Phenylobacterium montanum: one gene and its partner. The protein of the gene in region 1 interacts with the protein of each later gene in a pairwise test. Links are inferred from orthologs where the notes say so. Each region holds a gene or a part of one and is shown in the gene's direction. Other genes may lie near its edges. The genes, in order: lysA and KCG34_RS10335.

What was found.
Region 2: the proteins of lysA (region 1) and KCG34_RS10335 interact in binary tests that used the Escherichia coli proteins (3 or more experiments, as listed by UniProt). The link is inferred for Phenylobacterium montanum from one-to-one orthologs.

The regions. Positions count from the first base shown.
Region 1 is NZ_CP073078.1:3,942,153-3,951,245, reverse strand. What follows is about bases 2,805-5,803. They hold lysA (diaminopimelate decarboxylase), read left to right. Parts: upstream 2,805-3,666; coding sequence 3,667-4,941; downstream 4,942-5,803. Other genes in these bases: KCG34_RS17860 (phosphoribosyltransferase), read right to left, coding at 5,294-5,803; KCG34_RS17865 (hypothetical protein), read left to right, coding at 5,034-5,255; KCG34_RS17875 (hypothetical protein), read left to right, coding at 3,341-3,670; argH (argininosuccinate lyase), read left to right, coding at 2,805-3,344. In the rest of the region: KCG34_RS17895 (GNAT family N-acetyltransferase), read right to left, coding at 5-739; KCG34_RS17890 (cold-shock protein), read right to left, coding at 839-1,042; KCG34_RS17885 (TlpA family protein disulfide reductase), read right to left, coding at 1,280-1,912; more of argH, read left to right, coding at 1,911-2,804; more of KCG34_RS17860, read right to left, coding at 5,804-5,830; KCG34_RS17855 (MJ0042-type zinc finger domain-containing protein), read right to left, coding at 5,823-6,722; KCG34_RS17850 (cell division ATP-binding protein FtsE), read left to right, coding at 6,780-7,517; KCG34_RS17845 (cell division protein FtsX), read left to right, coding at 7,514-8,410; KCG34_RS17840 (YdcF family protein), read left to right, coding at 8,407-9,051; KCG34_RS17835 (lysophospholipid acyltransferase family protein), read left to right, coding at 9,048-9,093. UniProt on the Escherichia coli protein: Specifically catalyzes the decarboxylation of meso-diaminopimelate (meso-DAP) to L-lysine. Is not active against the DD- or LL-isomers of diaminopimelate.
Region 2 is NZ_CP073078.1:2,300,834-2,309,776, reverse strand. What follows is about bases 2,982-5,830. They hold KCG34_RS10335 (response regulator transcription factor), read left to right. Parts: upstream 2,982-3,987; coding sequence 3,988-4,674; downstream 4,675-5,830. Other genes in these bases: KCG34_RS10330 (HAMP domain-containing sensor histidine kinase), read left to right, coding at 4,671-5,830; KCG34_RS10340 (efflux transporter outer membrane subunit), read right to left, coding at 2,982-3,806. In the rest of the region: KCG34_RS10350 (efflux RND transporter permease subunit), read right to left, coding at 1-1,306; KCG34_RS10345 (efflux RND transporter periplasmic adaptor subunit), read right to left, coding at 1,303-2,388; more of KCG34_RS10340, read right to left, coding at 2,385-2,981; more of KCG34_RS10330, read left to right, coding at 5,831-6,065; KCG34_RS10325 (fumarylacetoacetate hydrolase family protein), read right to left, coding at 6,531-7,385; KCG34_RS10320 (VOC family protein), read left to right, coding at 7,592-8,578; KCG34_RS10315 (molybdopterin-dependent oxidoreductase), read left to right, coding at 8,678-8,943. UniProt on the Escherichia coli protein: Response regulator member of the two-component regulatory system CpxA/CpxR which responds to envelope stress response by activating expression of downstream genes including cpxP, degP, dsbA and ppiA.

The DNA.
Region 1 (9,093 bases):
AGTATTAACCGCGTGTCCAATAGCGGTAGCGATATCCGGTCGCAAAGCCGAGGCCCTCGTAGAGGGCGATCGCCGGGGTGTTCGAAGCCTCGACCTGTAGATAGATGCGCCGTGCTCCGGCCTCGGCGGCGAAGGCGGAGAGGCCGGCGATGATCCGCCGGGCCAGTCCCTTTCGCCGGTGCTGGGCCAGGGTGCGCATGCCGAAGATTCCGGCCCAGCCGCTGTCGACCGCGGCCGCGCCGATCGCCACAGCCTCGCCCTCGATCTCCAGCCGGGCGAAGGCGCGGGGCGCGGCCAGCCTGCGCACAGCCTCGACGCGCTCGGCGGCGTCCTCGGGGTCGGCGGCGGTGCTCAGGAACACTTCGGCGAAGGCGGAGTCGGGCGCATCGGCCAGGATCACGCCTCCCGCCTCGTCGGCGACCAAGCCACCGGTCATAACCAGGGTCTCTGTGCGTGGGCCATAGGCGCGGGCGGCCAGGCGCTCTCGCAGCGCCTCCGTCGCCGGCAGGTCGGCAGGGCGGAACAGGGGCGGCAGGCTGCGCGCGCGATACCAGGCCTCAACCGCCTCTATGGCATCGTCGAGCGGCCGGTCCGGCGCGCCGATCGGCCAGCAGGCGTTGCCGCGGCCGGAATAGCCGCGCGAGGCGTGCAGCCGCCAGTCGCCGAGCTGTTCGCAGACCAAGGGCGGCCAGCCCCTGGCCGACACCGCCTCCAGCTCGGCCGCCTGATCCTCTTTCACGCCCGCGCCCCGCCGCAAAAACACAAACGGGCGTCGGCCTCGTCAGAAGCCGGCGCCCGCCCAAAAGTCGGAATGCCGTGTGGGTCTCGAAAGCGCCCTTCAGAGCGCCTTGAGGTCCACCGCCGCAGTCTTGCCGCGCTCGTCCTTCAGCTCGAAGCTGACGTGCTGGCCTTCGTTCAGGGTGCGCAGGCCGGCGCGCTCAACGGCGGAGATGTGGACAAACACGTCTTTGCCGCCGCCTTCAGGCTGGATGAAGCCATAGCCTTTGGTGGTGTTGAACCACTTGACAGTGCCAGTAGCCATACTCGTTTTCCTCGAACAACCGTTCCAGTTGCGGGCTTCGGCGGAGGCGTCGGCCCTGAGACAATCGCAAATCTGGGGTCGGCTAGTTCGGTAGACGAGGTCGTCCGGCAGCAGCCTTGAGATCGGATTGCCAGCCTTAAGTGCCTCCCGTGTCAGGCGAGGTCAACTCAATTCAGGCCCTAGGCGGGGGTCGGTTCCGTTCACTTCCGCTTGTTCAGAGCCGACAGCGGCGCCCGATCAGCCGCCCTTCAGCAGGGCTTCGACGATGGCGCGGGCATCGGGGCTGTTCCAGTCGGCACCGCCGGAGAGGCGCGCGCGCTCACGGCCGGTCTTGTCGTAGATCACCGTGGTCGGCAGGCCCTCGGCCGGCGGGTTCAGGGCGAAGCTCATGCCGAGCTTGGGGTCCTGGTAGAAGGGCAAGGGGGCGTACTGGCCGATGAAGTCCTGCGCCTTGGCCTTGTCCTCGGCCTTGTCCTCGGCCACCGGCACGATGATCACCTTGCCCGGATAGGCGGCCTGCAGCTTGGCCAGGGCCGGCATTTCCTGGCGGCAGGGGGCGCACCAGGTGGCCCACAGGTTGACGATCACCACCGGCGCCTTGAAGTCGGACACATGCACGGCGCGGCCCTGGCCGTCGACGAAGGCCGCGTCTGGGGCCGGCTTGCCGTCGCTCGCCACCACCAGCTTGGCCATCTCGCCATGGGCCAGGCTCTTCAGGTCGGTGGCGGCCTCGGTCTTGGGTTTGCCCAGGGCGCCGACGATCACGTATAGAACCGCCGCAACCCCCACCAGGGACAGGCCCCAGAGCGCGTAGGTGATCCAGTCGCGCCTGGGCTTGGCTCCCGCCGCCTTTGTCTGGACTTCGCTCATGACCAAGCCTCCCACCGACGCGACCGCTGATCCGGCGCGCGGCCCTGCGCCTGAGGGCCAGTCCATGTGGGGCGGACGCTTCTCCGTCAAGCCGGCTGAGCTGATGCAGGCCATCAATGTTTCGATCGGGTTCGACAAACGCCTGGCGGCCCAGGACCTCGCCGGGTCCAAGGCCCATGCGGCCATGCTGGAGGCGGTGGGGGTGATTTCGCCTGCGGACGCCGCCGCCATCCAGGGCGGGCTGGCGGCCATCGAGCGCGAAATGGCCGACGGGGTCTTTCCTTTCCGCGAGGAATTCGAAGACATCCACATGAACGTCGAGGCGCGGCTGCGGGAGCTGATCGGCCCGGCGGCGGGGCGGCTGCACACCGCCCGCTCGCGCAACGACCAGGTGGCGCTGGATTTCCGCATGTGGGTGCGCGAGGCCTGCGAGCGCAGCGCCGGCCAGCTCCAGGCGCTGCAGCGCGCCCTGCTGGCCCAGGCGGAAGCTCATGCCGATACGCTGATGCCGGGTTTCACCCATCTGCAGCCGGCCCAGCCAGTGACCTTCGGCCACCATCTGATGGCCTATGTGGAGATGTTCGGCCGCGACGCCTCGCGTTTTGCCGATGCGCGCGATCGGATGAACGAATGCCCGCTGGGGGCCGCGGCCTTGGCCGGCTCGCCCTTCCCTATCGACCGCCATCGCACCGCCAGCGCCCTCGGCTTCGATCGCCCGACCGCCAATTCCATGGACAGCGTCGCCGCCCGCGACTTCGCGCTGGAGGCCCTGTCGGCGGCCGCCATCTGCGCGACCCATCTGTCGCGGCTGGCGGAAGAGATCGTGATCTGGACCACGCCGCAGTTCGGCTTCGTGCGCCTGTCGGACGCCTTCTCCACTGGCTCCTCGATCATGCCGCAGAAGCGCAATCCCGACGCCGCCGAGCTGGTGCGGGCCAAAGTCGGCCGCATCCTGGGCGCCCTGACCGCGCTCAGCGTGGTGATGAAGGGCCTGCCGATGACCTATTCCAAGGACATGCAGGAGGACAAGGTCCCGACCTTCGAGGCCTTCGACGCCCTGGAGCTGGGCCTGACCGCCATGACCGGCATGGCAGCCGACCTGACCCCCAACCGCGAGCGCATGGCGGCGGCGGCCGGGTCGGGCTTCTCCACCGCCACCGACCTCGCCGACTGGCTGGTGCGGCGGCTGAACATGCCCTTCCGCGACGCGCACCACGTCACCGGCGCGGCGGTGAAGCGGGCCGAGGCCCTGGGTGTCGATCTCAGCCAATTGCCCCTGGCGGAGCTGCAGGCCCTTGAGCCGCGTGTTACAGCAGACATATTCGAGGTGCTGACGCCCGCCGCCTCGGCCGCCAGCCGGATGAGCTATGGCGGAACCGCGCCCGAGCAGGTGCGCGCCCAGATCAAGCGTTGGAAGGATTTGCTTTCATGACCCCCCGCCTCGCCCTCGCGGCTCTTCTTACCGCCAGCCTGGCCCTCGCCGGCTGCGGCCGGGCGGGCCAGCTGGACCAGCCTGCGCCCCTGTTCGGCGCCAAGGCCAAGGCCGACTACGACGCCAAGAAACGCGCCGAGGCCGACGCCAAGGCCAAGGCGGCGAAAAAAGACAATTCCCAGCCCACCACCCCAGACCTTCCGGACCCCAACCATCCGCCCCTGACCCAGGCGCCCTATTCGACCCAGATCCCGGGCGCCGGCCCAAGCCCGTTCGGCTCCGCCCCTCCGGGCGCCATCCCGAGCCCCGGCTCCGGGCCGCAATGAATCATTTCGAGCTCAAGGGGGGCGAGCTCGCCTGCGAAGACGTTTCGCTGGCCGCGATCGCCGAGGCGGTCGGCACGCCGGTCTATGTCTATTCCACCGCCACGCTTGAGCGGCACTACACCGTGTTCCGCGACGCCATGCGCGGAACCGGCCACGGCGAGCCGCTGGTGGCCTATGCGGTCAAGGCCTGCCCGAACCTTTCGATCCTGAAGACCCTGGGGGCGATGGGCGCGGGGGCCGATACGGTCTCGGAGGGCGAGGTGCGCCGGGCCCTGGCGGCCGGTATCTCCGCCGAACGCATCGTCTTTTCCGGGGTCGGCAAGACCGCGGCCGAGCTGGCCTTCGCCATCGATGTCGGTGTGGCCGAGATCAACGTCGAGTCCGAGCCCGAGCTGAACCTCTTGGCCAAGGTCGCGGCGGAGAAGGGCGCGCGACCGCAGATCGCCTTCCGCGTCAATCCCGATGTCGCAGCCGGCGGCCACGCCAAGATCGCCACCGGCAAGTCGGACAACAAGTTCGGCGTCTCGATCTCCGAGGCAGAGCGGCTCTACGCCAACGCCTCCAACCACGCCCACCTGAAGCCGGTCGGGGTGGCCTGCCACATCGGCAGCCAGATCACCGACCTGGAGCCCCTGGAAGCCGCCTACGGCAAGATGCGGGGCCTGGTCGAGCGGCTACGGGGCGAGGGCCTTTCGGTCGAGCGGCTGGACCTCGGCGGCGGGCTGGGCGTGCCTTATTTCCATTCGCCGACCCCGCCCGAACCGGCGGCCCTGGCCGAGGTGGTCAAGCGGGCGCTGGGCGGACTCGACATCCAGCTGGCCTTCGAGCCCGGCCGGGTGATCGCCGCCAACGCCGGGGTGCTGGTCGCCCGCGTGATCCACGTGCACGAGCGGCCCGAGGGACAGCGGTTCCTGGTGCTGGATGCGGCCATGAACGACCTGATCCGCCCGGCCATGTACGAGGCCTATCACGATATCGTGCCCGTGAAGCCTGAAGCGGGGGGCGCCGCGCCGCTGGCCTATGACGTGGTCGGACCGATCTGCGAGACCGGCGACACCTTCGCCCGCGAGCGGATCCTGCCGCCGCTGAAGGCCGGCGACCTGGTGGCCTTCCTCTCGGCGGGGGCTTACGGCGCTTCGATGTCCAGCGAATACAACAGCCGCCTCCTGGTCCCCGAGGTGCTGGTCAAGGGCGAGGCCTGGGCGGTGGTGCGGCCGCGCCCGAGCTATGCGGACATGCTGGCGCGGGAGCCGCTGGCGACCTGGCTGTAAAAATCAAGCTTGACTATGTTCCGAATCAGGACTCTTGCGCGCCCGCGACAAAAGGTGGCAGAAATCGCGGCCTAGGGATCGGAAACGAACAAATGCCTCAAATTTGTCTGGCTATCGAAGACACGCGCTTTGACGCCCCTACCGTCGAGCTGGCGACCGTGCGTGACCGCACGGCGGCCCGCAAGGTCGCCCAAGAGCGCCTCCAGGCGTCGCCCTATCACCTGGCGGTCAAGGTCCGCGAGGGGGATGAACTGGTCTGCTGGCTGCGTCGCCTGCACACGGCGGCCAATGAAAGCCTGCCAGTCAGCGCCTGAGCCTTGCCGAAGGGCGCGAAGCGCCCCGTCGACCTCCTTCAATCCATCGCCCCAACGCCCGGCAGGCCGCGCATGCGGCCGGCGTCGTCCATGCCGTAGCCGACGAGGTAGCGGGCCGGCGCCTCCCAGGCGACGAAGTCGGGGTTGACCGCGCGTTCCGTGGGCCAGGGCTTGCGGGCGAAGACGGCGGTCAGAACCTCGGACGCGCCCGCGTCACGCAGCATGCGCACCGCCGCTTCCAGCGACAGACCGGTGTCCAGGACGTCGTCCAGGAGCAGCACCTGGCGGCCGGCGACCGGCCATTGCAAGGGCGCGCGCACCTCGATGCGGCCGCTGGTCTTGCGCGCGTCGGCATAGGATGAGAGCCAGAGGGCGTCGAACAGGGGATGCCGGCCCCGCCGCGCCAGGGCCCGCATCAGGTCGGCGGCGAACCACAGGCCGCCGATCAGGAGGCAGACGGCCACGGTGTCGTCATCGACGCGCGGGGCCAAGGCTTCGGCCAGGGTCTCGATACGGGCTGCGACCTCCCGTTCGGATATCAGTTCTACGGGAAAGGTCACTTCGGGATCAGCCATGGGCGGGGCCTGCCGGGGCGGCGCTTTGCGGCGGCAGGGCATAGGGGGAGGAAGACGGCAGCGGGGCGGCGTCCTTGACTGGGCCGCTCACCTCGGCGGCTGAACCGGCGTCGGCCGGCCCGGGCTGGGTCAGGCCGCGGAGGGACTGGCGGACCGGCGGCGGGGCGGCGACAGGCGCGGCGACATGCGGATAGCGGCCGTCGGTGATGAACTGCAGCTCGACATCGCTGGCGCTGACCGGCGGGTCCAAAAGGTCCACCGAGAAGCGCCGCGCCTCGCCTGGCGGGATCTTGGCCCCGCCGGGGTCGGCGATCTTGACCTGCACCTCCTTGCCCTGGGCGTTCAAAAGGGCGATGCGCAGGGGCAGGGTGGCGATCGGCTGGCCTCTGAGGTTGCGCAGCTGGCCGGAGATGACCAAGGCTGCATGGCCGTCGCGCAAGGCTGGCTGGGCGTGCTGGTTCTCGATCGCCAGACCCACCAGGTTCACCGGCAGGCCGACCAGGGCGTAGGCGCCGGCGGTCCGGGGCCAGGTGCGGGCGATGTCCTGGCGCAGCACGACGGCAAGGCCGACGACCAGGGTGACCGCCACCAGCAGGCTGGCCCAGACCACGCCGACGGCGGCCGCTTCGCGCACCTTCTCCCGGGTCTGGGCGCGCTCGCGGAAGGCGCGCGGCAGCGCCTCGCCGGGCAGGCTGGTCAGTTCGGGCTCTTCATCCCGCGACTCGACCGTCAGCGCTTCCTCATCATGGGCGGCATCCAGCTCCAGCGGCTCGTCGGGGCGAGCCGTCCACTTGGTTCCGCAGCTGGCGCAGCGCACGACGCGGCCTTCCGGGCCGACGCGATCGTCGGCCACGAAATAGCGGGTAGCGCACTCGGGACAGGTCAGTATCATGCGCTCGAATCGGATGCTTTAGCGCCCTCTCACCCGAGGTCGCCGATTTCGGCCAGCATGTCCAGAACCGGCGACATCCCAGACCCGATCAGCGACAATGAAACCGCCCCGTTCGAGGCGCCGCCGCCGATTGTGCGCTTCTCCGGGGTGGGGCTGCGCTATGGCCGCTCCAGCGAGACGCTCAGCGACCTGAATTTCGACCTGGCGCCGGGCTCGTTCCATTTCCTGGCCGGGCCGTCGGGTGCGGGCAAGACCACGCTGCTCCGGCTGATGCAGCTGGACCTGAAGCCCACCCGTGGCCTGATCGGCCTGTTCGGCGAGGATGTGGCGCGGATGCCGCGCAGCCAGTTGCAGCACCTGCGGCGACGGATCGGGGTGGTGCTGCACGACCGGCGGCTGCTGGCGCATCTGGACGCCTTCGAGAACGTCGCCCTGCCGTTGCGCCTCGCCGGCCGCAAGCCGGCCGACTACACGCCGGACGTCGAGGAGCTGCTGGCCTGGGTGGGGCTGACCCACCGCACACGCTCCCTGCCGGAGGCCATGTCCAGCGGCGAGCAGCAGCGGCTGGCCATCGCCCGGGCCGTGGTCGGGAGGCCGGAGCTGCTGCTGGCCGACGAGCCGACCGGGGACGTGGACCAGGAAATGGCCGTGCGCATCCTGCGCCTGTTCGTCGAGCTGAACCGGCTGGGCGCGACGGTGGTGGTCGCCAGCCATGACGAGGACCTGATCGCCGGCTCGGGCAAGCCGGTGATGCGCATCCACGACGGCCAGCTGACCATCGAGGGCGGACCATGAGCCGCAAGCCGAAAAAGCGGGTTTCGCGCAAGCCGGCGCCGCTGTTGCCGCCGCGCGACGCGCGCGATGCGGTGCTGCTGTTCGTGGTCACGGTGCTGTGCCTTCTGGCCTGCGTCTCGGTGCTGGCGGCGCTCAGCGCCGACCGGGCGGCCAAGGGCTGGAGCGGCCAGCTGACCGGCTCGGCGACGGTGGTGGTGCGGCCCAAGGGCGACGAGACCGCCGACGCCGCAGCGGCCCGGGCCGCGGAAGCCCTGGCCGGGGTCAAGGGCGTGGTCGAAGCCCAGGCCCTGGAGCCGGCCAAGGCCAAGGCGCTCCTGAAGCCCTGGCTGGGCGACGAGAGCCTGATGGAGGACCTGCCGATCCCGCGCCTGGTCAGCGTCGACCTCGATCCCAAGGCGCCTGCGACGGCTGATGCGATGAACAAGGCCCTGACCGCGGCGGGGATCGACGCCAGCGTCGACGACCATAGCGCCTGGCTGAAGGACGTGATCCGGGCGGGGGCCCTGGCGCGGCTGGCGGCCGGCGCTGTGGCTGTCCTGCTGACCTTGACCGCCATGGCGGTGATCGTGTTCGCCACCTTTGCGGGCCTGGCCACCCGGGCCGACCTGGTCAGCGTGCTGCACCTGGCCGGGGCCGAAGACCGCTTCATCGCCGCCCTGTTCCAGGGGCGCTTCGCCGGGCTCGCCTTCGAGGCGGGCTTGATCGGCGCGGCCCTGGCGGCGATGATCGGGCTGGTGGCGCGCGGCCTGGGCGGGGGCGAGGGCCTGACGCCGGTCCTGCCGCTGGCCTGGACAGACCTCATCATGCTCCTGCCCTGCCCGCTGGTCGCCGCCCTGGTCGCGGCGGTGGCGGCGCGCGTGACCGCCATCGGGCTGTTGAAGGGAATGGCATGAGAAGCGCAGCGGTGATCCTGCTGCTGGTGTTGATGTGGACGGTAGGGCTGGCGACCTTCGCCCAGCGCGTCGACCGCTCGACCCCGCCCAACGACCCGCCTAGGGCCGACGGCGTCGTCGCCTTGACCGGCGCCTCGGACGCGCGCATCGCCGAGGCCATGCGCCTGCTGGAAGACGGCAAGGCCCAGCGCATGTTGATTTCGGGGGTCAATCCCTCGGCCAGCCGCGCCGATATCCGCGGCGTCGCCCGCGCCACCCGCCGATATTATGACTGCTGCGTCGACTTGGGGTTTCAGGCCACCAACACAGTCGGCAACGCCCGCGAGACCGCCCGCTGGGCCCGCCAGCACCGCTTCGCCTCGCTGATCGTGGTCACCTCGGACTTCCACATGCCTCGCGCCATGCTGGAGTTGAAAGGCGCCCTGCCCGAGGCGCGGCTGACCCCCTATCCGGTGCGCACCACCGAGCTCGACGCCCACCACTGGTGGCGCAGCGAGACCGGCGCGCGGCGGATGATCGTCGAATACGACAAATACCTCGCCATCCTGTTCCGCGAGGGACTGATCAGCCTGGGCGGCAAGGCGCGCCCGGCGCCCGACCAGCCCCACGCGGCCGCCGCCACCGTCGGAGCCCCGGCTTGATCCTGATCCGTTCGCTGCTGTTCACCCTCGTCTTCTATCTCT
Region 2 (8,943 bases), 1.6 Mb from region 1 along the record:
TGGCGATCACGGCCAGACCGATCTCGTCGGCGGCCTCCATCGCCGCCTGGTAGGCTGTCTTGCCCATCCGCAGGTGGCGCTCGATGTTCTCGACCTCGACGATGGCGTCGTCGACGAGGATGCCGATGACCAGGGCGATCGAGAGCAGGGTCACCATGTTCAGACTGAAGCCGCACAGGTACATCACGCCGAAGGTCGGGATGATAGACAGCGGCAGGGCGGTGGCGGAGATCAGCGTCGCGCGCCAATCGCGTAGAAAGCACCACACGACGATCACGGCGAGCACTGCGCCCTCGACGAGCAGGTGCATGGAGCCTGTGTAGTTGTCGATGATCGGCGTAACCGTATTGCTGGCTTCGACGATCTGCACGTCGGGGTGTTGAGCGACGAACGCCTGCATCGCGGCGCGCACCTGCTTGGCCACGGCGGCGTCGCCAAATCCAAGCGAGCGCTTCACCGAGAAGCCGATGACTTCGCGGCCGTCGCGGAAGGCGCGTGAGCTGCGCTCAAGGTGAGAGTCGCGGATCGCGGCGATCTGATCGAGCCGCACCATCTGGCCGGCCGCCGTCGGAATGCTTACGGCGGCCAGGTCCTGCGCGTCGTGCACGGCGCCCAAGGTCCGTAGCGACTGACGGCCGGCTCCCACCTCGCCCTGGCCGCCGGAGTGATCGCTTTCCATCGCTTTCAGCTTGGCGCTGACGTCGGAGGCGCTCACGCCCAGCCCGCCCATCAGGGCAGGATCGAGATCGACATGGACCTCCCTTTGGACGCCCCCGATCCGCGTGACGCTCGAGACGCCCGCCACCGATTGCAGCGCCTTGGTCACGTCGTTGTCGACGAACCAGGAGAGCTCCTCCTCGCCGCGGGTCTTGGAGGTGATCGTATAGGTCAGCATGGCCGAGTTGCTGGCCGTGACCTTCGACACCGTCGGCGTCTGCAAGGCCGAGGGCAGCTCGTTGCGCGCGCTGTCGACGGCGTTGCGGACCTCCTGCACCGCCTCATTGGAGTCCTTATCGATCGTGAAGCTCACGCTGATGTTGACGGCGCCTTCGCTGATCGTGGTCGTGACGTGATCGAGTTGCCGAAGCGAGGTCAGCTTGTCCTCGATCTTGCGCGCCACCTCCGTCTCCAGCTGTTCGGGCGCGGCCCCGTCCAGGGCGGCGCTGATGTTGACCGTCGGCTGGTCCATGTCCGGGAACTGCTGGATTTGCAGTCGGTGGAAGCCCACGATCCCGAACACAGTCAGGAGGATGAAAAGCAGGACGGCCGGGACCGGATGCTTGATCGACAGCGCCGAGACGTTCATTTCGCCGCTCCGCTGATGCGCACGGTCATTCCGTCGCTGAGGAAGGCGCCGCCGCTCTTCACGACCCGCGCGTCTGCGGTGACGCCGGCGACCTCGACACGGCCGTTGCGCCGCGCCCCTGCGCTCACCTGGAACTGCCGCACGTGCTGGTCGGGCGTCGCCACGAAGATGTAGGCGCGTCCGTCGCGGAGCACCAAGGCGGTGTCGGGCAGGGTCAGGACGTCGCCGGTCCCGACGTCGATGACGCCGCTTCCGTACATGCCGGCTCGCGCCGGCGACTGCGCCGGAAGCTGAACATAGGCGATCCCCCGGCTGGTCGCATTGCTCAAGGTGGGAGAGACTAGCCGCACGACGCCGGCCACCTGCTGCCCGCCGGGAAGGGTGACGCGCGCCGGCTGGCCAGCGCTGACCTGGGCGAGTTGCCGCGCATCGAGCTCGGCTTGCCATTCGATGCGCGCCTGGCGGACGAGCCGGAAAAGCTCGTCGCCGGAATTCACCACCTTGCCGAGCAGCGCCGATCGCGACGAGACCACGCCGTCGTCCACCGCCAGCACGTTGGTCTGGCCGAGCTGGATCTCGATGCTGCGCAGCTGCGCGCGCTGCTCGGCCACGGTGGCCCGGGAGGTCTGCTGCGTCACCTCGTATTTCTGAATCTGCTGTGAGGACAAGGCCCCGCTCGTCCTCACCTCGGCGGCGCGCGCCACGTCGCTGTCCGCTTGGGCGAGGCTGGCCTGGGCCTGGGCGAGCTGCGCGCGCAGGCGATCGCGCTCGGCGAGCAAACTGTCGCGGGAGAGGGTCGCCAGCACGGCGCCTCGTCTCACCCGGCTTCCGACGTCGGCCTGCAGGCTCGTGATCCGCAAGGGCCCGGTTTCGGCGCTGATCATCGCCTCCTGCCACGGCTGGAGACCGCCGCTGGCGGCGACCTCGCGCGGCCAGGTCAGGCGCTCCGGCCTTACGACTTCGACCGTCAGGCTGGGCGCCTGCGTAGGAGCGACCTGGGCGGGAGCACTGCAGGCGCCCAAGGTCGCGGCGGACAGGATGGCGGCGCAGCGCAGCGCCACGCGCAGGAGGGGGGCGTTCAAGGCTGATGCTCTTCGGTGAGGTGGCCCCTCGCAAGGGGCTGTGTGACATGGGCGTCCCAGCCGCCGCCGAGCGCCTTGTAGAGGGCGATCCACTGGCGGATTTCCGTGACTCGGACGCTGATCAGGGTCTCCTGCGCGTCAAGCGCGTTGCGGCGGGCGGTCTCTTGATCGAGCATGCTGGCCCCGCCGGCGCGGCGCAGCTGGTCGGTGGCGACGAAGGTGGCTCGGTAGCCGGTGGCGGCCCGTTCGGCGTCGCCCTCGCTTCGGCGGGCGACGTCGAGCCGCACCAGCGCCTGCTCGACGTCGAGGATCGCGCCGCGCACGACCTTGCGGTAGGCGGCGAGCTGGTAGGCGTAGCTCGCGCGGGCGGAGCGAACGTTCGCGCGGCGCTGGCCCCCGTCGAAGATCGGCAGCGATAGCGATGGGCCGATCGACCACTGCTGCAGGCCGGAGACCGCGGTGATGGACCCCGAGAGCGTGAGGCTGGGATAGAGGTCGGCGACCGCTGCGCCGATCTCCGCGCTCGTGGCCGCGAGCTCGCGTTCGCTCGAGCCGACGTCGGGGCGCTGGCGCACCAGGTCGGCCGGCACGCTCTCGACGTCGAGCGTCGGTGGCGACGGCAGGATCTTCGAGCGGGCCTGCAACAGCTTCCGCAGTTCCGGCTCGTCCAGGCTCGTTAGCGAGACCAGGCTCTTGACCAGCAGGTCACACTGACCGAGCTGGTCGGTGTAAGAGGCCCGGACGCTCGCTGCGGCCGCCTCCGCGAGCGCGGCGTCGGAGGACGCCTGGAAGCCGGCGTCGGCGCTGATCCGCGTCAGGCGAGCGGTGGCCTCCTGGGACTCCGACTGCTCGCGAAGGACCTCGGCCAGCTGCTCGCAGCCGCGGTACTGGACATAGTCGTCACCGACTTCCGCGGCGAGCGAGACGCGGGCGTCGTTCCAGTCGTCGATCCGCGCCTGGACGCGCGCTTTCGCCGCCTGGGCGTTGTGTCGGACCTTGCCGAAGAGGTCGAGCTCCCAGCTTGCGTCCGAGCCCCCCTGAAGGCCGCTTTCCGCCAGCTGGGGCGAGGCCGCGCCGACGGAAACCTGATCGCTCTCTCGTGTGTAGGAGGCGGAGCCGGTGAGGCTTGGTCGGTTCTGCGCGCGCTTGGCGGCGAGGGTGGCGCGCGCCTCGTCGATGCGGGCGACGGCCTGGTCAAGGCTCGGGCTGTCCTGCTCGGCGCGCGCCTGCAAAGTCGTCAGGACCGCGTCGTCGAAACGGGCCCACCACCCGATCAGCCGATTGCTCCTCGCGCCATGCGGGAACGGCGCCCGCCATGCGCGCTCTACTCGAAGCTGCGGGCGACGGTAGTCCGGCCCCACCGTGCACGCTCCGGCGAGCAAAGCGAAAATTGGCGCGAGCAGGCGCAGGCGAACCAAGGTGGCGCTCCGACACTTTGACGTTCATATCCAAGGCTTCGCTTAGCCCACCCGCGTGTTGGAGGGGGCGCCGGGGGAGTAAAGCTGGGAAAAAGTTGTGTTAAGGAGCGTAAAGCCTGCGGCGCCGAGCCCCGCCGCGACGCTAGAGAAGGCCCTGTTGAGCCCAGCTTCAGCCGTGAGAATGCCGAAGATCCTGCTGATCGACGACGACCGCGAGTTGACGGCCATGCTGTCCGAGTTCCTCGATCGCGAGGGCTTCGGCGTCGACGCGGCCCACGACGGCGAGCGGGGAGAGGCCGAGGCCTTGTCCGGACTTTATGACCTGGTGGTCGTGGACGTGATGCTGCCGCGCCTGTCGGGCATCGAGGTGCTGCGGCGGATCCGCCGGGCGAGCAAGGTGCCCGTCCTGCTCCTGACCGCGCGCGGCGACGAGATCGATCGCATCGCCGGCCTGGATCTCGGCGCCGACGACTATGTGCCGAAGCCCTGTTCCCCTGGCGAGCTGGTGGCGCGCATCCGTGCAATCCTGCGACGTGTCTCCGCCCACCAGGAGCCGGGCGCGAACGCCCCCATCGCCAGCGGCAGGCTGAAACTGTGGCCGGCGAGCCGCCGGGCGGAGTGGCGCGGCAAGCCCCTCGAACTCACCGGCACCGAGTTCAGCCTGCTGGAGGAGCTGGCGCGCCACGCGGGGCAACTCGTCAGCAAGGATCAGCTATCGCTCAACGCCCTGGGGCGACCGCTTACGCCCTATGACCGACGGATCGACGTCCACATCAGCAGCATCCGCCAGAAGCTGGGCGCCCACGGTGATGGCGGGTCATGGATCTTGAGCGTTCGCGGCCAGGGCTATCAGCTCGTGAGCTCATGAAGCCTGGCCGTCTCTTCTGGAAGCTGTTCCTGGCCTTTTGGCTCGCCACCGGCTGCTCGTTTCTTATCGGCGCCAGTCTGCTCAAGGCGACCCAGGGAGACCCGGGCGGAGCCGCCGCGCTGGCCAGCGCGGCGCGACGCATCATCGAAACGGACGGCTTGGATGCGGCCCGGCCCCTGCTCGAAGACCAGCGCAAGACGGGAGGTCCGCTCGCCCTCTACGATCTCGCCGGGCGGCTTGTCGGCGGCGACGGCCGCCTGGTGCTCGCCGGCGGCGCCGAGCGGCTCACGGCGCCTGACGGCGGTCAATATCTGCTCGCTGTGGCGGGGCCGCGGGTGGTTCAGACGACCCCGCTCCTGATCGGCGCCGCGGTGAGTTTCGTCTTCAGCGCCGCGGTCGCCTGGTACCTGGCGCTGCCCCTGGCGCATCTGAGCCAAGGGTTCCGCGCTGTTGCGGCTGGCCAACTCGCGACCCGCGTCGTGCCCCAGATCGGCCGGCGTCGCGACGAGATCGCCGACCTGGCTCGCGAGTTCGACGGCATGGCTGCGCAGCTCCAGCTCCTCTGGCTCGCCCAACAGCGGCTGTTGCACAACGTCTCGCACGAGCTCCGCTCGCCGCTGGCGCGCCTGCACGTGGCGATCGGCCTTCTGCGGCAATCGCCGGACCGTCAAACCGAGATGCTCGCTCGGGTCGAACGTGAAGCTGACAGGCTTGAAAGCTTGCTGAGCGAGCTTCTGACCCTTGCGCGCCTGCGAGCAGGTGAATCTTTGACGGCGACCGAAACCATCGATCTGCTCGACCTTCTGGCCGCCATTGTCGAGGACGCGAATTTCGAGGCGCAGGTCAGGGGCTGCCATGTCCGTCTCGCGGGGGAAGCGCCCTTCGTGACTTTTGCAGATGGCGAACTGCTTTACCGCGCGTTCGAGAACGTGATCCGTAACGCCCTGAAGTACTCGCCGCCGGACGGAGAGGTCGTGGTCCAAACGAGCCTGCGCGGCGAACGCCTCAGGATCGAGGTTATCGATCAAGGCCCCGGCGTGCCGGAGGCGACGCGAGAGGAGATCTTCGAACCCTTCAAGCGCCTGGAGGGCGAAAAGGACGCCACGGACGGTTTCGGGCTTGGCCTCGCGCTCGCCCGGGAAGCGGTGGAGCACCATGCCGGCGAGGTCCGAGCGGAGGCGGGCGCCAACGGCGCGGGACTGAGGATCGTTATCGAAATACCGCGACGTACCGTAGCGGACGACCTCCGGCGGGTAGGTCCGCCGCAGGCCCTGGCCGTGGGGATAGTCGAGCGAGGGGACCGCCCACTTCCAGCCCTCCTGCGACGTCTGGCTGAGGAGCGCGCGGCCGCGAAGGCCCTGAGCACCAGAGCGCGCACGCGCGCCAGGTGACTGGCGCACATCGTCTGCGTGTTGGCCGGCGAAGCAGGTGCAAACGCGCAGCAAATGGCGCAGGTTCGAGCACCGACGCGCTCGCCCTTTCCGAGCAGGCGTAGCTCTAACCCAAGGTCTTAGAACGAGAGCATGCGTCGAAGTCCGACACATAGATTTCGACGTGACCCTGCTGCATATCGCCTCTCACGATACTGCGCTGACGCGGGCCTCGAACGGGGGGGCCCCGAGCCGGGGAATGATCTAACCGCTTAGCGACGCGCAGGCGCAATGCGGGCTTTCTTGCTGTACGCTGGGTTTGCGATCACTTTGCTCGAGACGGCTGGCCGGCCGGGCTCGATCTCGTGCCGTCGGAGGTCGGGCGGATCGAACGGACTTTGTTGCTGCTTGATGGCTGGAGAGCCAGGGGCTCCGGCGGCGTGGCCAGGCGGGACTGAACAAGAGCGAGGCCCCTCACGCTCTCCCTCATGACTCCTCGGCGACGATGCGGTTACAGATATGGCCAAGCTCGCTGATCTCGACACGGACCTCGTCCCCGGGCTTGAGGAACTTGTCCAGCGCGATGCCGACACCTGATGGAGTGCCCGTCGTGATCAGATCGCCCGGCTCCAGGGTCATGACGGTCGAAAGGTATTCGATCTGTTCGTAGATGTTGTAGATCATGTCGCCGGTGGAGGAGCGCTGGCGTTCCTCGCCGTTGACGGTCAGGCTCAGCTCCAGCGCGAGGGGATCGGCGATCTCGTCGTCGGTGGTGAGCCAAGGCCCGACCGGCCCGTGCGTGTCGAATGACTTGCCAAGGGTGTAGGTGGGCGACCGGAACTGCCAGTCGCGCGCTGTCACGTCGTTGCACACCATGTATCCGGCGATGACCTCACGGGCGTTCTCGCGACGGACATGCCGGCAGCGCTTGCCGATGACGAAGGCGAGTTCGGCCTCGTAGTCGACCTGCTCGGAGTCCTTCGGGGCAACGACGTCGTCGTAGGGTCCGGTGATGCAGCTGACCTGCTTGTTGAACCAAAATTGGCTCTTTGGCGTCGGAATGCCTGCCGCCGCGGCTTCATCGGCGTGGGCCTTGTAGTTCATGCCGATCGCCAGAAATTTTTGGGGATCATCAATGGGCGCCTCGAGCCGGACCTCGGACAGAGGCAGACTCGGCGCGCTCGTCTGCTCGAGCTGGGGCTTCAGCGTCGGAAAGTCGGTGAGCAGGGCCCGCATCGAAGCGCCGCGACGCCCCAAGATGGCTGCAAGGTCGATGATCCGATCGCCTTCGATCTTGCCGATCGAAGTGACGCCGGCGTGGGTGAACCGGGCAAGTTTCATGACAGATCCTGAGTGCTTCTCCCGAGGCGAGCGCCCTGCGCGCCAGCCAGTTGGAGATTGACTACATCGTTCATTCATGACCGTATAGTCCAAAATAGGACGACGTCGCCTGGTCGCCTGCCCGTCGATGCGTGGTTCCGCAGCGCGAAGCCGGCCCGCGCGGCGGTTCGCCGACCGGGGAAGGAACCGTTAGGGATCAGCTGAAAATGAGCATCACCAAGGCTATCGACGTTGCGTTCGTGCGCTTTCGAGCGCCCGATCTCAATTTGATGCGCCGGTTCCTGCTGGATTTCGGGATGGCGGACGCCAAACCCGGCATGCCCGAGGGCGGGCCCATCTACATGCGCGGGGCGCAGGCCGGGCCCTTCATTCATGCCACCGAACAGGGCGATCCGGGCTTTGCGGGATACGGCATCTGGGTGAAGGACCGCGCTGACCTGGATCGCCTGGCTGCGCACGACCGTGTTCCGGTCGAAGCCCTCGAATCCCCGGGTGGGGGTTTTCGGGTGCGTCTCACCGACCCGGACGGTTTCACGGTCGACGTGGTCGCCGGCCAACAGATGGCCCCGATCATCTCACCCACAGCGAACGGCCCCTGGAACCAGAACGGCGAATATCCAAGGATCGGCGAGGTTCGTCGCCTGGAACGAGGCCCGGCCCACGTCTTGCGCCTGGGCCATGTCGTTTTGGCGGTGAAGGACTTCCGCAGGTCTGAAGCCTGGTACAAGGAGCGCTTCGGCCTGATCACGTCTGACGAAATTCAGCCGGCGCCTGGAGTGACGATCGGGGGCTTCATGCGATGCGATCGGGGTGAAGAGCCTTGTGACCATCACACCCTCTTCTTGTTCCAGGCCCCGCACGCGCCCGCATTCATGCACGCGGCGTTCGAGGTCCGCGACTTGGACGATCTGATGGTCGGGCACGACTACCTCGAGCGGGCTGGACACAAGCCATACTGGGGCGTCGGCCGCCATGTCCTCGGCAGCCAGGTGTTCGACTACTGGCTCGATCCGTGGGGCCACGAGATCGAGCACTGGACGGATGGCGACAAGATGCGCGCCGCGGACGGGGGCGGGATCGGGTCCCTCGCGCAACTGTTGAATGTCCAGTGGGGCATGCATATGCCTCCGATCCCCGGTCTGACGGACGCCCCCCCTGATGAACTGGACCGGGTCATTGGAAGCCACGCCTGAGGACCAGATGCGCCGCGACCGACGTCCGGTCATCTCCGACCTGGTAGCAGCCGAGGCCGCGGCTGGATGCGTTCGAACGCTCCAGCAAAGGATGCAAGCATGGATATGAAGAGCCTAAGGCTGAAGGCTACGCTGGTCGGCCTGACGCACTTGTTCCGCATGAAGGCGAAGTCGAGCCCGAGTTTCCGAGCCCATCTGGGGAAGCGGGACTGCGTGGTCCAGATCGGGTTGAAGGACAATTCGATCGCCCGCCACTACATCTTCCAGGGCGGCAGGGTGGCCTCACGCCGTGGTCCGCATCCCCGTGCGGATGTCACGATGATGTTCAAGGACGTCGACACCGCCGTGACGCTCCTGACCCCCCC